Regions from separate parts of the Stenotrophomonas sp. YJH_SMC_81 genome, predicted to be linked through region 1. Evidence: predicted binding sites of a transcription regulator. Region 1 holds the regulator's gene; the other holds the start of a gene.

Evidence for each region. The regulator FliA, encoded in region 1, starts transcription of late flagellar genes. The targets are predictions, from matches to a motif close to TAAAGTTTNNCNNNCNNNGGCCGATAA.
Region 2: the regulator FliA is predicted to act here: its motif matches at 1,587-1,613, upstream of AC5P8U_RS10085 (GGDEF domain-containing protein).

Annotation. Positions count from the first base shown of each region.
Region 1 is NZ_JCAFUB010000003.1:321,588-329,367, forward strand. Features, by position in the region: gene AC5P8U_RS07915 (chemotaxis protein CheW) at 1-360, opposite strand, end outside; gene AC5P8U_RS07920 (ParA family protein) at 357-1,139, opposite strand; gene motD (flagellar motor protein MotD) at 1,144-2,160, opposite strand; gene AC5P8U_RS07930 (flagellar motor protein) at 2,162-2,902, opposite strand; gene AC5P8U_RS07935 (chemotaxis protein CheA) at 2,993-4,852, opposite strand; gene AC5P8U_RS07940 (protein phosphatase CheZ) at 4,855-5,460, opposite strand; gene cheY (chemotaxis response regulator CheY) at 5,460-5,852, opposite strand; gene AC5P8U_RS07950 (RNA polymerase sigma factor FliA) at 5,910-6,653, opposite strand; gene AC5P8U_RS07955 (MinD/ParA family ATP-binding protein) at 6,650-7,537, opposite strand; gene flhF (flagellar biosynthesis GTPase FlhF) at 7,524-7,780, opposite strand, start outside.
Region 2 is NZ_JCAFUB010000004.1:129,815-137,594, forward strand. Features, by position in the region: gene AC5P8U_RS10080 (MFS transporter) at 1-39, shown strand, start outside; gene AC5P8U_RS10085 (GGDEF domain-containing protein) at 139-1,554, opposite strand; gene AC5P8U_RS10090 (TonB-dependent siderophore receptor) at 1,841-4,090, shown strand; gene AC5P8U_RS10095 (cation diffusion facilitator family transporter) at 4,231-5,211, shown strand; gene nfi (deoxyribonuclease V) at 5,251-5,925, opposite strand; gene gpmA (2,3-diphosphoglycerate-dependent phosphoglycerate mutase) at 6,020-6,769, shown strand; gene AC5P8U_RS10110 (M13 family metallopeptidase) at 6,979-7,780, shown strand, end outside.

The sequences.
Region 1 (7,780 bases):
GCTCTCGAAGGCCGCTTCCAGCACCGCGTCGTCCGGGCTTGGTGCGGCGGCGACGGATTCTGTTTCGTAGATCACCTCGGCGGGCAGGTCATCCCAGGTGGGTTCGCGCGTGGGTGGTGCGGCGCTCTCGAAGGCGGCTTCCAGCGCAGCGCTGTCCCCGCTGGCCGTGGCGGCGATGGTTTCGGTTTCGTAGATCACGTCGGCCGGCAGGTCGTCCCAGGTCGGTTCGCGTTCGGCGACTGCTTCGATCGCCGGGCCTGGCCCGGCGCCTGCGGGCGGCAGAACGGCAGGCGGCGGCGCGACCATCGCCTCCCCCAGCAGTTCGTCCAGGTAGTCGTCGAGGATGCCGGTACTGTTCATGCGGCCTGCTCCAGGGCGCGGGCATCCTCGCCGAGGATCCAGTTCAAGGCGCGCCGGTAGGCGGCCAGGCCACGGCCCGGGTAGTCCTCGCCAGCGCTCGGCAGGGTCAGCCCGGCGGCGTTGCTGATGCGGGTATCGATCGGAATGGCGTCTTCCCACACGCGGTTGCCGTGGCGATCCTGCATGGTGCGCAGCGATTCGTTGCCGGCGCGGGTGCGGCGGTCGAACAGGGTCGGCAGGATCGAGATCGGCAGCGGGCGGCGGCGCGAACGCTCGACCATCTCGCCGGTGCGGACCATGCCATCCAGGCCGTGCAGTGCCAGGGGCTCGGCCTGGGTCGGGATGATCAGGCGATCGGCGGCAGCCAGTGCGTTGATCATCAGCAGGCCGAGGGTGGGTGCGCAGTCCAGCAGGATGTAGTCGTGCTGGCCCTGGTGGCGCGCCAGCGCGTTCTGCAGGGCCAGGCCGAGGCCGGGCTGGTTGGCGCTGCGGCGTTCCAGCGTGGCCAGCGCCGACTGTGCGCAGACGTAGTCCAGGCCATGGATGTTGCTGGCATGGCAGAGGCCGGACAGGTCCGCTGGCGGTGTGCCGAACAGCTCCAGCACGCCGGCCGGCGGCGGGTCCACCGGCACGCCGAAGGCGCGGCTGAGCGAGGCATGCGGATCGAGGTCGATCAGCAGCACGCGATGGCCGAGTGCGGCCAGGCCGCGGCCGAGGGCGAGGGTGGTGGTGGTCTTGCCGACTCCGCCCTTCTGGTTGGCGACTGCCCAGATGCGCATCGGATTACTCCTTCATTGCCGGGGGAACGGCGGCGCCGACGCGGCTGCCAGCCGGCACCGGCGGCAACTTCACCGGTGCGATGGGGGAGGTGGGGGCGCTGGCCGGAGTTGCGGCGGCCTGTTCGGTGACGGTGCTGTCGGTGGCGCCGGTGGCTGCGTTCAGGCGCTGGCCGAGCGGATCCACCGAGTGCGACGTGTCGGCCAGGATGATGACCATCACCCGGCGGTTGCGGTTGCGGCCCTGCGCGCTGTCGTTCTCTTCGCGCGGGCGGAACTGGCCATAGCCGACCATCGCCAGCCGCGACGGCTGCACGCCCTGGTCGGCGAACAGGTGCACCACGCTGGCGGCGCGCCCGGCCGACAGTTCCCAGTTCGACGGGAAAGTCGCGGTGGCGATCGGCACGTTGTCGGTGTGGCCTTCCACGCGCACGCTGTTGGGCACGTCGCGCAGCACCTCGGCCAGGCTGGCCAGGGTCTGCCGCGCATGCACGTCCAGCGCGGCCGAGCCGGTAGGGAACAGGATATCGCTGTTGATCTCGACTTCGATCCACAGTTCGGTGCGGCGCACGCTGATCATGCCGCGGTCGATCAGCGGCGCCAGTGCGGCGGTGAGGCGATCGGCAATCGTGTTGAGCTGGCGCTCGGCACGGGCGATCTGCTCCTGGTTGTGCACTGACACCGGCATGCGCATCTGCGAGGCCATCGACGGCAGCAGGGTCGGGTCGTGCGAGGGCGCCGGCGCGGAGGGACCGATCTTGGTGCCGGACTTGATCACCGAGGGGCTGTCCCAGCCGCCGCCCTGCACCTGCTTGTTGCCCACCTGCACCGGGTTGATGGTGCGCGGTGCGCCACCGAAGGCATCGGTCAGCGCGTCGGCCATGATCCGGTACTTGCCCTCGTTCACCGAGGAGATCGCATACATGACCACGAAGAAGGCGAGCAGCAGCGTCATCAGGTCGGCATAGGGGATCGCCCATGCTTCGTGGTTGGCGTGCTCTTCGTGGTGCTTGCGGCGGGCCATGTCAGTGCAGGAAGCCGGAGAGGTTGGTTTCGATGTTGCGCGGGTTCTCGCCCTGGGCGATCGAGATCAGGCCTTCGATGACCATCTCGCGGTCGCGCGTGTTGTGCGAGATCACACTCTTGAGCTTGGCGGCGATCGGCAGGAACAGCAGGTTGGCCGAAGCGATGCCGTAGATGGTGGCGGTGAACGCGGCGGCGATGCCGTGGCCGAGCTTGCTCGGGTCGGCCAGGTTCTTCATCACTGCGATCAGGCCCAGCACGGCACCGATGATGCCCAGCGTCGGTGCATAGATGCCCATCGCCTCGAACACCTTGGCGCCGGCCTGGTCCTGGTGCTCCTGGCTGCCCAGTTCGATTTCCAGCATGTGCCGCATCGATTCGGGCTCGACGCCGTCCACCAGCAGCTGCAGGCCCTTGCGCAGGAACGGGTCCTGCTGTGCTTCCACCTGCGATTCCAGGCCCAGCAGGCCCTGGCGGCGGGCGATGTTGCTCCACTCGACGATCTGCTGGATCAGCTCGCGGCGGTCGCTGTGCGGTGGACGCACGACCCAGCGCACGATGCTGAACGCATGCTTGAACACCGCCGGCGAGGTGTGCAGCAGGATCGCAGCGACGGTGCCGACGATGACGATCACGAACGCCGCAGGCGACCACAGCGACGCCAGGCCGGCGCCCTTGAGGATGCTGCCGCCGACCAGCGAGGCCAGGGCGAGAAAGAGTCCAATGAGGCTGAGTCTATCCATGGATCCGGTATCGGCTTGTATGAATGGGACTTGAGACACCGGTACGGGCTACTGGTGCGACTTCACAGTTTTACGGGTTCAGCAAACGGGTCAGTCGTGCGGGCTGCGCAGGCCGTCCACATCCAGGATCAGTGCCATGCGACCATCGCCGATCAGGGTTGCACCGGCGTAACCGCGCAGGCCGCGCAGGGCTTTCGGCAGTGGCTTGATGACCACTTCCTCGCGCCCGCGCACCTGGTCCACGACCAGGCCGAAGCGCGCTTCGCCGGCCTGCAGCACCACGATGGTCAGCAGGGTCGAGGCGGCCGGCGTCACATCCAGCCACTGGCGCAGATCGACCAGTGGCAGCGTATGCGAACGACGGTCGAGCACGGCGCGGCCATCGAACCAGCCCAGCGAGGTGCGCGGCGCGTGCAGCACTTCCATCACGCGCGCCAGCGGCAGTGCATAGACGTCCTCGCCGGCCTGCACCAGCAGGGTCGGCAGGATCGCCAGGGTGAGCGGCACGCGGATCAGGAAGCGGCTGCCACGGCCCAGCTCGGACTGGATCTGGATCTGGCCACTCAGTTCGCGGATGCGCGACTGCACCACATCCATGCCAACGCCACGGCCGGAGATATCCGTGACCTGCTGCTTGGTCGAGAAGCCAGGCAGGAACACCAGGTGCAGGCACTCCTCGCTGCTCAGGCGGGCGGCAGCTTCCGGATCGATCAGGCCCTTCTCACGCGCCTTCGCGCGCAGCTTCTCCGGATCGATGCCGGCACCGTCGTCCTGCACTTCAATGCTGACGTAGTCGCCTTCCTGCTGGGCCGACAGGCGTACATGGCCCATCCGCGGCTTGCCCTGTGCTTCGCGCAGATCGGGCATTTCCACGCCATGGTCGATGGCGTTGCGGACCAGGTGCACCAGCGGGTCGGCCAGCGCTTCGACCAGGTTGCGGTCGAGCTCGGTCTCGGCACCGATCAGCTCCAGGTCCACTTCCTTCTTCAGCGAGCGGGCAACGTCTCGGGCGACCTTGGGGAAGCGCGAGAAGACCTTGCCCACCGGCTGCATGCGGGTACGCATCACCGCCGACTGCAGGCGCGCGGTGGCGATGTCCAGGGTCGACACGGCGCGGTCCAGTTCCTCGTCGCGCAGGCGCGCACGCAGGGTCTTGAGCCGGTTGCGTGACAGCACCAGTTCGCCGATCAGATTGACGATCGCGTCCAGGCGCTTGGTGTCCACGCGCACGGTATGTTCGGCTTCGGCCAGCGGCTTGGCGGCCGGCTTGGTCGCCGCTGCAGTTGCCGGTGCGGCCGGTGCGGCCAGTGGGCGTGGTGCCGCGATCGGTGCGGGCGCTACCGCAGCGATGGGCTTGGCGCCGGGTGCGGCGCCACCGTGCAGCTGGTCGAGCAGGGCTTCGAACTCGTCTTCGCTGATCAGGCCGTCGTCAGCCTTCTTTGCCGGCGCGACCGCAGTCGGTGCGTTGCCGCCGTGCAGCTGGTCGAGCAGGGCCTCGAACTCGTCGTCGGTGATCAGGTCGCTGCCACCCGCAGCGGGAGCTGCTGCGGCGGCGGGTGCAGCCACGGCACCGCCATGCATGTCGAACTGGGCGATCAGCTCCGGCGGCGCATAGCCCGGCTCGGTGCCGGAGGAAACTGCATCCAGCATCGCTTGCAGGTAGTCCAGCGATTGCTGGGCGGCATCGAAGTGATGGGCCTGCAGTACGGCCTGGCCCGCGCGCGCGATGCCCAGCGCTTCTTCGGCGGCGTGGCACAACTCGACCATGGCGGTGACGCCGAGGAAGCCGGCGCCGCCCTTGAGCGTGTGGTAGCCCCGGAACACCGCGTTGAGCTGCTCGGTGTCCTGTGGTGCCTGCTCCAGCGACACCAGCTGTTCGCCCAGGCGATCCAGGATTTCCTGCGCCTCGATGATGAAATCGGCAGTGATGTCGTCGGATACCGCGCTCATGCTTACAGCCCCAGGTCCGACAGCAGGTCGTCGGCGTCGTTCTGCGAGACCGCGTGGCGGTCCAGTCCCTTCAGTGCCGGCCCGGCCAGTTCCGGATCGGTGCGATGCTGTTCCGGCGGCAGGCCGAGCGCGCCGAAGCCCTCGTGCACGCGGCGGACGATGCCGACCACGCGACGGATGATCTGCCCGGTCAGGTCCTGGTAGCTCTGGGTCAGGGCGATCTCGGTGAGGTTGTGGCGGATGCGCTCGAGCTGTGCATCCTGGCCGGGCTGCAGGCCTTCGGCGCGCAGCTGTTCGGTCAGGCTGCGGCATTCCTCGGCCAGGTCCAGGGTGCGGTGCGTCGCCTGTTCGGTCATCGCCACCACGTGGTCCAGGCGTGCGCAGGCATCGTCCAGTTCGCCGGCCTCGCTGGGCACGGTCGGCAGTTCACCCAGGGCCTGCCCGAGCTCGCGGGCCAGCCGCGAGAGGCCGCTCATCATCGGCTGCGTGCGCAGCGCGACCAGTCCGTCGATGCGTTGCCGCCAGGCGGTTTCGTCACCGGACTCCAGTGCGTCCAGTGCTTCCTGCAGGCGCAGGGCGAGGGCATTCTTGTCGACCGTGGTGTCCATCAGGCGCTGGCCGCCAGGCGTTCGAAGATCTTGCCGAGCTTCTCTTCCAGCGTCTGCGCGGTGAACGGCTTGATGATGTAGCCGTTCACCCCGTTCTGGGCCGCTTCGATGATCTGCTCGCGCTTGGCTTCGGCGGTGACCATCAGCACCGGCAGGGTCTTCAGCTTGGCGTCGGCACGGATCGCCTTGAGCAGCTCGATGCCGGTCATGACCGGCATGTTCCAGTCGGTGACCACGAAATCGAACGGCTGGCTCTGCAGCAGCGACAGCGCGGCATGCCCGTCCTCGGCTTCGGCGGTGTTGGTGAAGCCCAGATCGCCCAGCAGGTTCTTGACGATGCGACGCATGGTCGAGAAGTCGTCCACGATCAGGATGCGCATGTTCTTGTTCAAAGCAGAGTTCCTTTGTTGTTCATTCCGGGCGGCCGGGGGCAGCTGCCTCGGGGATGTTCATTCTTCGAGGCCGGCGTCGACGGCCTCGAATACCTTCAGCCGGCCGCGCAGGCGCAGCACCGCCTGGCCGTGGATCTGGCAGACCCGCGACTCGCTCACGCCGAGCACCGCGCCGATCTCCTTCAGATTGAGTTCCTGCTCGTAGTAGAGCGAGAGCACCAGCTGTTCGCGCTCGGGCAGATGGCCGATGGCCTTGCCCAGCTCGCGGCCGAACTCGCTGCGCTCCAGCACCTGCTGCGGGGTCGGGCCACCCTGGGCGACCGTGTCCAGCTCGCCCTGGTCCTCGATGCGCGACTCCAGGCTCAGCACCTGGCCACGCGCAGCGTCTTCCATCAGGCGCAGGTACTCGGGCAGTGGCATCTCCATCGCGGCGGCCACTTCGGTGGCGCTGGCGGCGCGGCCGCTGCTCTGTTCCAGGCGGCGGATGGTGGCCGCAGCATCGCGTGCACGGCGGTGCACCGAGCGCGGCACCCAGTCGCCACGGCGGATCTCGTCGATCATCGAGCCACGGATACGGATCGAGGCATAGGTCTCAAACGAGGCGCCCTGGTCGGCGTCGTAGCTGCGCGAAGCCTCGATCAGGCCCATCATGCCCGCCTGGATCAGGTCGTCGACTTCGACGCTGGCCGGCAGGCGCGCGGCCAGATGGTGGGCGATGCGCCGCACCAGGTCCGAGTGCTGGGCGATGACCTCGTTGGCCGCCGAGCGCTGGACTTCCCTGTACTGGGCCGCGCCTTTCATGCCGCCACCCCGCGCTGCTTGAGAATGCGTTCGAGGAAGAACTCGACGCCGCCGCGTGGTTCGGTGGGCGCCTGCCAGCGGGCCGTGCGGCGCGCGATCTCGGTGATGGCCAGTGCGGACGGGCTGGACGGGTAGGCCTTCACCACCGGCTGCTGGCGCTGCACCGACAGGCGCAGCCAGTCATCCTGCGGCACGCAGCCCAGGTAGTTCAGCGAGACATCGGCGAGGAACTTCTCGCAGACGCGGGTCAGCTTCTCGTACAGTACGCGGCCCTCGTTGGGGTCGCGCACCATGTTGGCCACCACCTGGACGCGGTCCACGCCACGTTCGCGCGAGAGCACCTTGATCAGCGCGTAGGCGTCGGTGATCGACGCCGGCTCGTCACAGACCACCACCACGGTGTCCTGCGCGGCCTGGCAGAAGGTCAGCACGCCGTCGGTGATGCCCGCGGCGGTGTCCACCACCATGATGTCCAGCTCGCGTTCCAGCTCGGAGAACACGTTGACCAGGCCGACGTGCTCGGCCGGGGCCAGCTCGGCCATGTGCCGGCGGCCGGACGCGGCCGGGACCACCAGCACGCCGTTCGGGCCTTCGACGATGACGTCGTCCAGCGAGCAGCGGCCGGCAACCAGGTCGGCCAGCGTATAGGTGGGGTTCAAGCCCAGGATCACGTCGATGTTGGCCAGGCCGAGGTCGGCGTCCAGCAGCAGCGTGCGCTTGCCCATGCCGGCCAGCGCCACGGCCAGGTTGGCCGACACGTTGGTCTTGCCCACGCCGCCCTTGCCGCCGGTCACGGCGATGGTGCGCACAGGGCCGAGCGGCTCGCTGCGGGTGGCCGACAGCGGGAAGGTCTTGGTCAGCTTGGCGTACTCACGCGACGGCATGGTTCAACTCCGGGTTGCAGGGCATATCGGCCGCTCGGCGCAAATCTTCAAGGCGAAGTACGAGATTGGCCGCACTGGCCCGGTGCAGGTCGTCCGGAACGTCCTGGCCGTCGGTCACCCAGGTGATCGGCAGGGCGTGGTCCACGGCCACCGACAGGGCGTTGCCGAAGCGGCCGGTTTCGTCCAGCTTGCTCAGCACCAGGCCCTGCAGGTTGGCGGCACCGAAGCGGCGGACCACCTCGT
Region 2 (7,780 bases), on a different contig from region 1:
GCAGCGGCTGCCGCGCGAATCGGTAGAGTCGACTGTTAGTCGACTGCTCCTCGTTCCGACGGCGAAAAGCTCCGCGCTGCGCGCGGTAGTACTAACAGTCGACTCTATCCGCCACCGGGATTCTTCATTTCCGCCAGTTCAGCGCTGCAACGCGCGCCGCCCCGGCGCTTCCTGCAGGTCGGCGCTGGCCACCACCACGCGGTTGCGGCCGCTGCGCTTGGCCTCGTACATCGCCGCGTCGGCACGTGCCATCAAGCGTTCGTAGTCCGGGTGGCCATCATGGCCGGCCACGCCGATGCTGGCAGTCAGCGACAGAACCTGGCCGTTGGCCAGTGCCACTGGCGACTGCGCGATCTGCCGGCGCAGGCTCTCGGCGATCACCGAGGCCTGTGACTCACTGGCGGCAACCAGCACCACCACGAACTCCTCGCCGCCGTAGCGGAACAGGTAGTCGCTGCCGCGGGTCAGCTGGCCGAGCAGGCCGGCCACGTGCTGCAACGCGCGGTCGCCGGCATCGTGGCCGTGGCCGTCGTTGATCGCCTTGAAGTGATCCAGGTCGAGCAGCAGCAGCGAGAACGGCGTGCGGTTGCGCGTGGCCAGCTCGATCTCCCTGCGCAGCACGGTAGGCAGGAAGCGGCGGTTGAGCAGGTTGGTCAGGGCATCGCTGCCGGCATCCAGTTCACCGATGCGTTCGAACAACAGCGTCATCAGGGTACGGATGGCGGCCAGGTCCTCGCGGATGGCCGGCAGCACCGCCAGTCGTTGCGCCGGGGTGTCATGGCTTGCCCGCTGCAGGTTGCCGTCGATGCGGGCCATCAGTTGGCCGACCTGCTGGGTTTCGCTGCTCTCGCCGAAGCTGGGGATGCCCTTGTGGGTGAACCACAGGCCGAATTCCGAGGTCGCCAGGCTGGCGCTTTCGCTGGCCTGCACGTGGCCGGCGAGTGCGTACAGCAGGGCGTTCTCCCAGTCCAGCAGCAGTGCACGCTGACGCTCGCGTTCAGTACCGACATTCTGCACCAGCGAGAACAACCGGTAGGCAGCATCGGCGCGGGTGGAGCGCTCACGTGCATGGGTGTAGGCCAGGGTCATGCCTTCCATGGCGATGTCCATGATCGCGCTGAGGCAGTCGATGGCGGCGAACGCGGTGGCGCTGTCGGGCGCGTCGTCGCGCAGGCGCACGAACAGCTCGTGCTTGAGTACGCGCGCGCCTCGGGTGACCAGGTCGACCGGAATGCCGACCCGGGCATGCACATCGCCGATCACCCGTTGCGAGGCAACGGTGGCGGCAATGCCGTCGGCATCGGTGGTCAGCAGCTGCACCAGCCAGCGCTGCATGGCCGGTTGCAGGCGTTGCTTGACCTGATCGTGGGACAGGAAGCGGCGTGCACGCCCGTCCTGCAACAGCACTTCGTAGAAGCGTTGGGCCAACGCCGGCGGGGCATCGGTTGCGGCGGCGTGCAGCAGCGCGGTGGCGGCAGGGCCGGCCTGTTGCAGGCAGTGCTGCCAGGCCTCGGCCAGCGGCTGGCTGGCATCGTCCAGTTGGGGTGGTTCCACGTCGATCTCTGACTGCGTACGGCAAACCACGGGTATCGGCCGCGGTGGCGTGCGGTTGATGGTGGGCAAGCCGGCCAGTTTAAGCGCGATGCAGGGTCGTCCGGCACGCAGGTCACATCACGCCTGCGGTAGCAATGAGCGAACGCATTTGAGAATCACTCGCATTGATGGGAGAATGCGCGCACGGATCGGGCCGCAGGCGACTGCAGCGACGCTCCGCCTCCCCCTCGTCGTTGCCTCAAGCCCTTTGCCAGAGGCCCCGTTGCCCTGCCAGAAGGTCCAGATCATGTCTCCTGCCGTTGTCCTCTCGCCGCGCCCGCTGGCGCTCGCCGTTGCCGCCCTGCTGGCGGGCAGCGCCCTGACCGCCCAGGCTGAAGCCGACGCCACCGATATCGACACGGTGCACGTCACCGCCTCGCAGATTGCCCGCCAGGCGTTGGGTACCTCGACCATCACCGCCGAGGACATCGCCAAGCGCCCACCGGCCAACGACATCGCCGAACTGCTGCGCACCATGCCGGGCGTCAACCTCACCGGCAACAGCGCCTCGGGCCAGTATGGCAACAACCGCCAGATCGACCTGCGCGGCATGGGCCCGGAAAACACCCTGATCCTGGTCGACGGCAAGCGCATCGGTGCGCGCGATGCCGTGCGCATGGGCCGCAGTGGCGAGCGCAACACGCGCGGCGACACCAACTGGGTGCCGGCGGAGATGATCGAGCGCATCGAAGTGCTGCGCGGACCGGCGGCGGCACGCTATGGCTCCGGTGCTTCCGGTGGCGTGGTCAACATCATCACCAAGCGCCCGACCGGCGACCTGACCGGTGCGGTCGACCTGTACGGGCTGGTGCCCGAACACAGCGCCGAAGGTGGCAGCGAGCGCGTCGGCCTGCAGCTGAGTGGGCCGATGACCGACACGCTGTCGTTCCGCCTGTACGGCAACCTCAACAAGACCGACGCCGATTCACTCGATCTCAACCGCCAGTACGCCACCCAGCCGAACGCAGTGCCACCGGCTGGCCGCGAGGGCGTCAAGAACCGCGACATCAACGCGCTGCTGCGCTGGGACGTGACCGCCGACCAGGTGGTCGAGTTCGAGGCCGGCACCAGCCGCCAGGGCAACATCTATGCTGGTGACCGCGCGGTCAGCACCACCGGCACTTCGACCGGCATCGATCTGGCCGCCCTGGCCGACGGCAAGGCGGAAACCAACCGCATGTACCGCAACACCGGCGCGATCACCCATCGTGGCCGCTGGGGCGATGTCACCTCGCGGGTGACCGCTGCAGTTGAAGCGGTGAACAACTCGCGCATCAATGAAGGCCTGGCCGGTGGCCCGGAAGGCAGCTTCAACGGCACCGACTGGTCGACCTCGCGCCTGCGCAACTACCAGCTGGATGGCGAAGTGAGCTTCCCGACCACGCTGGGCGGCGCCGAGAACATCTGGACGTTGGGCTTTGAATACCTGGACAGCCGGCTGACCGACCCGTACTCGATGAGCCAGTCCAGCAGCAGCGGCGGTGGCATCCCGGGGCTGTCGGCCGATCGTGCGCGCGGCAAGGCCGATGCGCAGACCACGGCGGTGTTCGTGGAAGACAACATCTACCTGGGTGAGCGCTGGATCGTTACCCCGGGCCTGCGTTTTGACCACCACAGCCAGTTCGGCAACAACACCAGCCCCAGCCTCAATGCGCAGTTCCGCATCAGCAGCGACTGGGTGGTGAAGGGCGGCATCGCCCGCGCGTTCAAGGCGCCGAACCTGTACCAGTCGAATCCGGACTATCTGTACTACACCCGTGGCAACGGCTGCCCGAATGCGCTGCCGAGCCTGGGCGCCGGTTGCTACATGCGCGGCAACGCAGACCTGAAGGCGGAAACCAGCCTGAACAAGGAACTGGGCATCGAGTGGGCACCGCAGAGCGGCTGGCAGGCGTCGTTGACCTACTTCCACAACGATTACAAGGACAAGATCCAGGCCGGCTACACCCAGATCGGGCTGACCGCCGACACCAAGGGCCGCATCTTCCGCTGGGAGAACGCGCCGAAGGCGATCGTGCAGGGGCTGGAAGGCAACCTGGTCATTCCGCTGCTGGGCGAGCAGGGCAACCGCCTGAAGTGGAGCAACAACTTCACCTACATGGTGGAAAACGAGAACAAGACCACGCACCAGCCGTTGTCGGTGATCCCGAAGTACACGATCAACACCATGCTGGACTGGCAGGCCACCGACAGGCTGTCCGTGCTGCTGACCGGCACCTTCTACGGCAAGCAGGAACCGGCCACGACCAACATCAACAACGACCCGCGCTGCACCGGCAGCTGCGATGCATCGATCGCGCTGCAGGATCGTGGCGCGTACAACATCTGGGGCGTGAGCGCGCGCTACAAGGTGACCGAGACGGTCAGCTTCGGCTTCGGCGTGAACAACCTGGCCGACAAGCGCCTGTTCCGCGAGGCCAACAGCAGTGATGCCGGGGCGGCGACCTACAACGAGCCGGGCCGCGCGTACTGGGCCAGCCTGCGCTTCGGCTTCTGACCGCAGGCCGGCGTCGATCTGCAGCCCTCGCCGGGCCATGCCCGACGAGGGCTCGTGTGGCCTGCAATGTTATAAACATCGTAATAGTCTCCTCCGCCGGCACCGCGTAGCCTGCACCGCATCGCAAAGGAGCTGTTGCCATGGGCCACGACCACGATCACCTGCCATCCCAGATCCGCCACGAGAATCCCTTGTGGTGGGCACTCGGCCTGACCACCACCTTCCTCGTCGTCGAAGTGGTGGGCGCGTTCTGGACCAACAGCCTGGCGCTGTTGTCCGACGCCGCGCACATGGCCACCGATGCGCTGGCGCTGATGATCGCGCTGGTCGCGGTACGGTTGAGCCGGCGCCCGCCGGATGCGCGCCGCACCTACGGCTATGCACGGCTGGAAGCGTTGGGCGCGATGATCAACGGTGCCATGCTGTTCGTGGTCGCCGCCTACATCCTGTGGGAGGCGGTCGGCCGCTTCCGCCAGCCGCAGGAGATCGCCTCCTCCGGCATGCTGGTGATCGCGGCTGCGGGCCTGGTCATCAACCTGATCTCGATGCGCCTGCTGCGGGCGGGCAGTGGCGAGAGCCTCAACGTGAAGGGCGCCTACCTGGAAGTGTGGGCCGACATGCTCGGCTCGGTGGCTGTGATTGCGGGCGCATTGTTGATCAAGTGGACCGGATGGAAACCGATCGACCCGATCCTGGCCGTGCTGATCGGCCTGTGGGTGCTACCGCGTACCTACGTGCTGATGCGCGAGGCGATCAACGTGCTGCTGGAAGGCGTGCCCAAGGGCATGGACGTGGCCAAGGTGCGCGACAGCCTGTCCGGCCACGTCGCAGTCCTGGACGTGCATGACCTGCACGTGTGGGCGCTGGCTTCCAGCACGCCGGCGCTGACCGCGCACATTGTGATGCGCGACGGCACCGACGCCGATGCGTTGCGCCGCGAGCTGGGCGGTCGCCTGCATGATGACTTCGGTATCGAGCACGTGACGCTGCAGATCGAGGCGGACCACTGCGGCGAAGCCTGTGGCGAACCGGCGCCGGCCAACGGCGGCGGACACAAGGGCCATGAGGGCCACGACCACGGGGAGGACGCGCAGGGCCATCGTGGCCACGTGCATCGTTGATCGACGATTGACGCGCGCGCCGGGAGATGGCCGGCGCAGCTATTCGTCCCGCCGCGAGGCCAGCCGATCCGCCAGCCGGGTTGGCTCCGGCAACCGGTAGCCGCGCAGGGTGCGCTGCACCCAGCCCAGCGCGGTATCGGCACTGACCCGATGGCCACCGGCCACGAACAGCGGCTTGCAGCGCACCTTGCTGCGCAGCACCCAGCCCAGTTGCTCGTCGCCATCCAGCAGCGGTGTATGCGCACCAGCTTCGGCGCCCGGTTCGACGAACCTTCCCACCAGTTTCGATTTCGCCACGCCGATGCTCGGCAGATCGGTGACCACGCCCAGATGCGCGGCGACGCCCAGCCGGCGCGGATGGCTGATGCCGTGGCCATCGACGAACACCAGGTCCGGCGTTCGTGGCAGCAGTGCCAGTGCGGCCAGCAGTGCCGGCAGCTCGCGGAAGCTGAGCAGGCCCGGGATATAGGGCATGAGTGTAGGAATCCGCGCGATCTCCTGCGCCACGGGCTGCAGCGTCCTTGCATCCAGCAGCACCGCCGCGGCGCGGGTAATGGCACCGTTGTCCTCGAATCCGACATCCAGCCCGGCCAGCCAGCGCACCTTGCGTGGCAGGCGGTCCTGGCGTTCCACGCGGCCGGCCAGCTGCAGCTGTTGCGCTCGAGCGGCGGTGACGCTGCCTTCCCAGCGCCCGGGGTCGATCACCGTATTCATTGGCTGCAGCATCGCATGCGCGGCGCCACGGCACGGTGAGCGGCCACCGGGGCTACAATGGCGGCCTGCCTTTCCTCGCGTTGGAGACCCTGCAGTGACCCGTAAACTCGTACTGTTGCGCCATGGCCAGAGCCAGTGGAACCTGGACAACCGCTTCACCGGCTGGGTCGATGTCGACCTGACCGAGCAGGGGCGCCGGGAAGCGGCTGCCGCCGGTCGCCTGATGCGCGAGGAAGGCCTGCAGTTCGACGTCGCCCATACCTCCGTGCTGAAGCGCGCCATCCACACCCTGCAGGGTGCGCTGGCCGAGCTGGAGCAGGACTGGCTGCCGGTGAACAAGTCCTGGCGCCTCAACGAGCGCCACTACGGCGGCCTGCAGGGCCTGGACAAGGCCGAGACCGCTGCCAAGCACGGCGAAGAGCAGGTCAAGGTGTGGCGTCGTTCGTACGACATCCCGCCGCCGCCGATGGACCTGGAAGATCCGGGCCACCCGATCCATGACCGCCGTTACGCCGGCCTGGACCGCAACGCGCTGCCGGGCACCGAATCGCTGGCCACCACCCTGGACCGCGTGCTGCCGTACTGGCACGACGCCATCGCGCCGCAGCTGAAGGACGGCAAGACCGTGCTGGTCACCGCCCACGGCAACTCGCTGCGTGCGTTGTACAAGTACCTCAACAACGTCTCGCGCGAGGAAATCCTCGAGCTTAACATCCCGACCGGCATCCCGCTGCTGTTCGAACTGAACGATGACCTGACCGTGCAGTCGTTCCGCTACCTGGGCGACCCGGAAGCGGCGCGCAAGGCCGCCGAAGCCGTAGCCAACCAGGGCAAGGCGAAATAAGAAACAGAAGGCCGGCGCAAGCCGGCCCTTCTTTTTGTAGAGCCGAGCCCACGCTCGGCTGCTTTGGGCCTTTGCCGCAGGAAGCATGAACCCGGAACGGAGAGCAGTCGAGCATGGCTCGACTCTACAGAAGGACGCTCTGTGACCTTTGGCCGGTCCCCAACCTCACGCCCCCGGCTACCCTGTGAAATTACCCGCAGGAGAGCCTCATGAACGTCCGCAACCTGGTCCCGCTGGGCCTGACCATCGCCATCGCTGCCTCGCTGGCCGCCTGTGGCAAGAACGAAACCGCGCCGGCGGCCAGTGCCGACGCCAAGCCGGCCTTCGACCTGTCGCAGATCAAGACGCCGCTGATCTCGCTCAACAGCGCCGACCTCGATCCGGCCATTTCGGCCTGTACCGACCTCAATGGCTTCGTCAACAGCAAGTGGCTGAAGGCCAACCCGGTGCCGGGCGACCAGACCACCTGGGGCAGCTTCGAGATCCTGCGCGAGCGCTCGCTGGAAGTGCAGCACGCGCTGGTGCAGCAGGCCGCCGCCAGCCAGGCCAAGGCCGGCTCGGTGGAAGCCAAGATCGGTGACATCTGGAAGACCGGCAACGACGAGGCCAAGATCGAAGCCGCCGGCCTGGCGCCGCTGCAGCCGCAGCTGGACAAGATCACCGCGCTGAACGACACCGCCGCCATCACCCAGTACCTGCGCGACAGCCAGGCCGAAGGCAAGGGCGTGTTGTTCTCGCTGTTCGCCAATGCCGACTACAAGGATTCGGCCAACGTCATCGCCTATGTCGGCCAGGGCGGCCTGGGCCTGCCGGAGAAGGGCTATTACTTCGACGATGCGCAGGCCAAGATCCGCGACGCCTACGTGGCCTACATCGCACAGGTGCTGACCCTGTCCGGTGTGGACGCGGCGCAGGCCGCCGAGCAGGCCAAGGCCGTGATGGCCTTCGAAACCCGCCTGGCCAAGGCCTCGATGTCGCGCATCGAAATGCGTGACCCGGCCAAGCGCTACA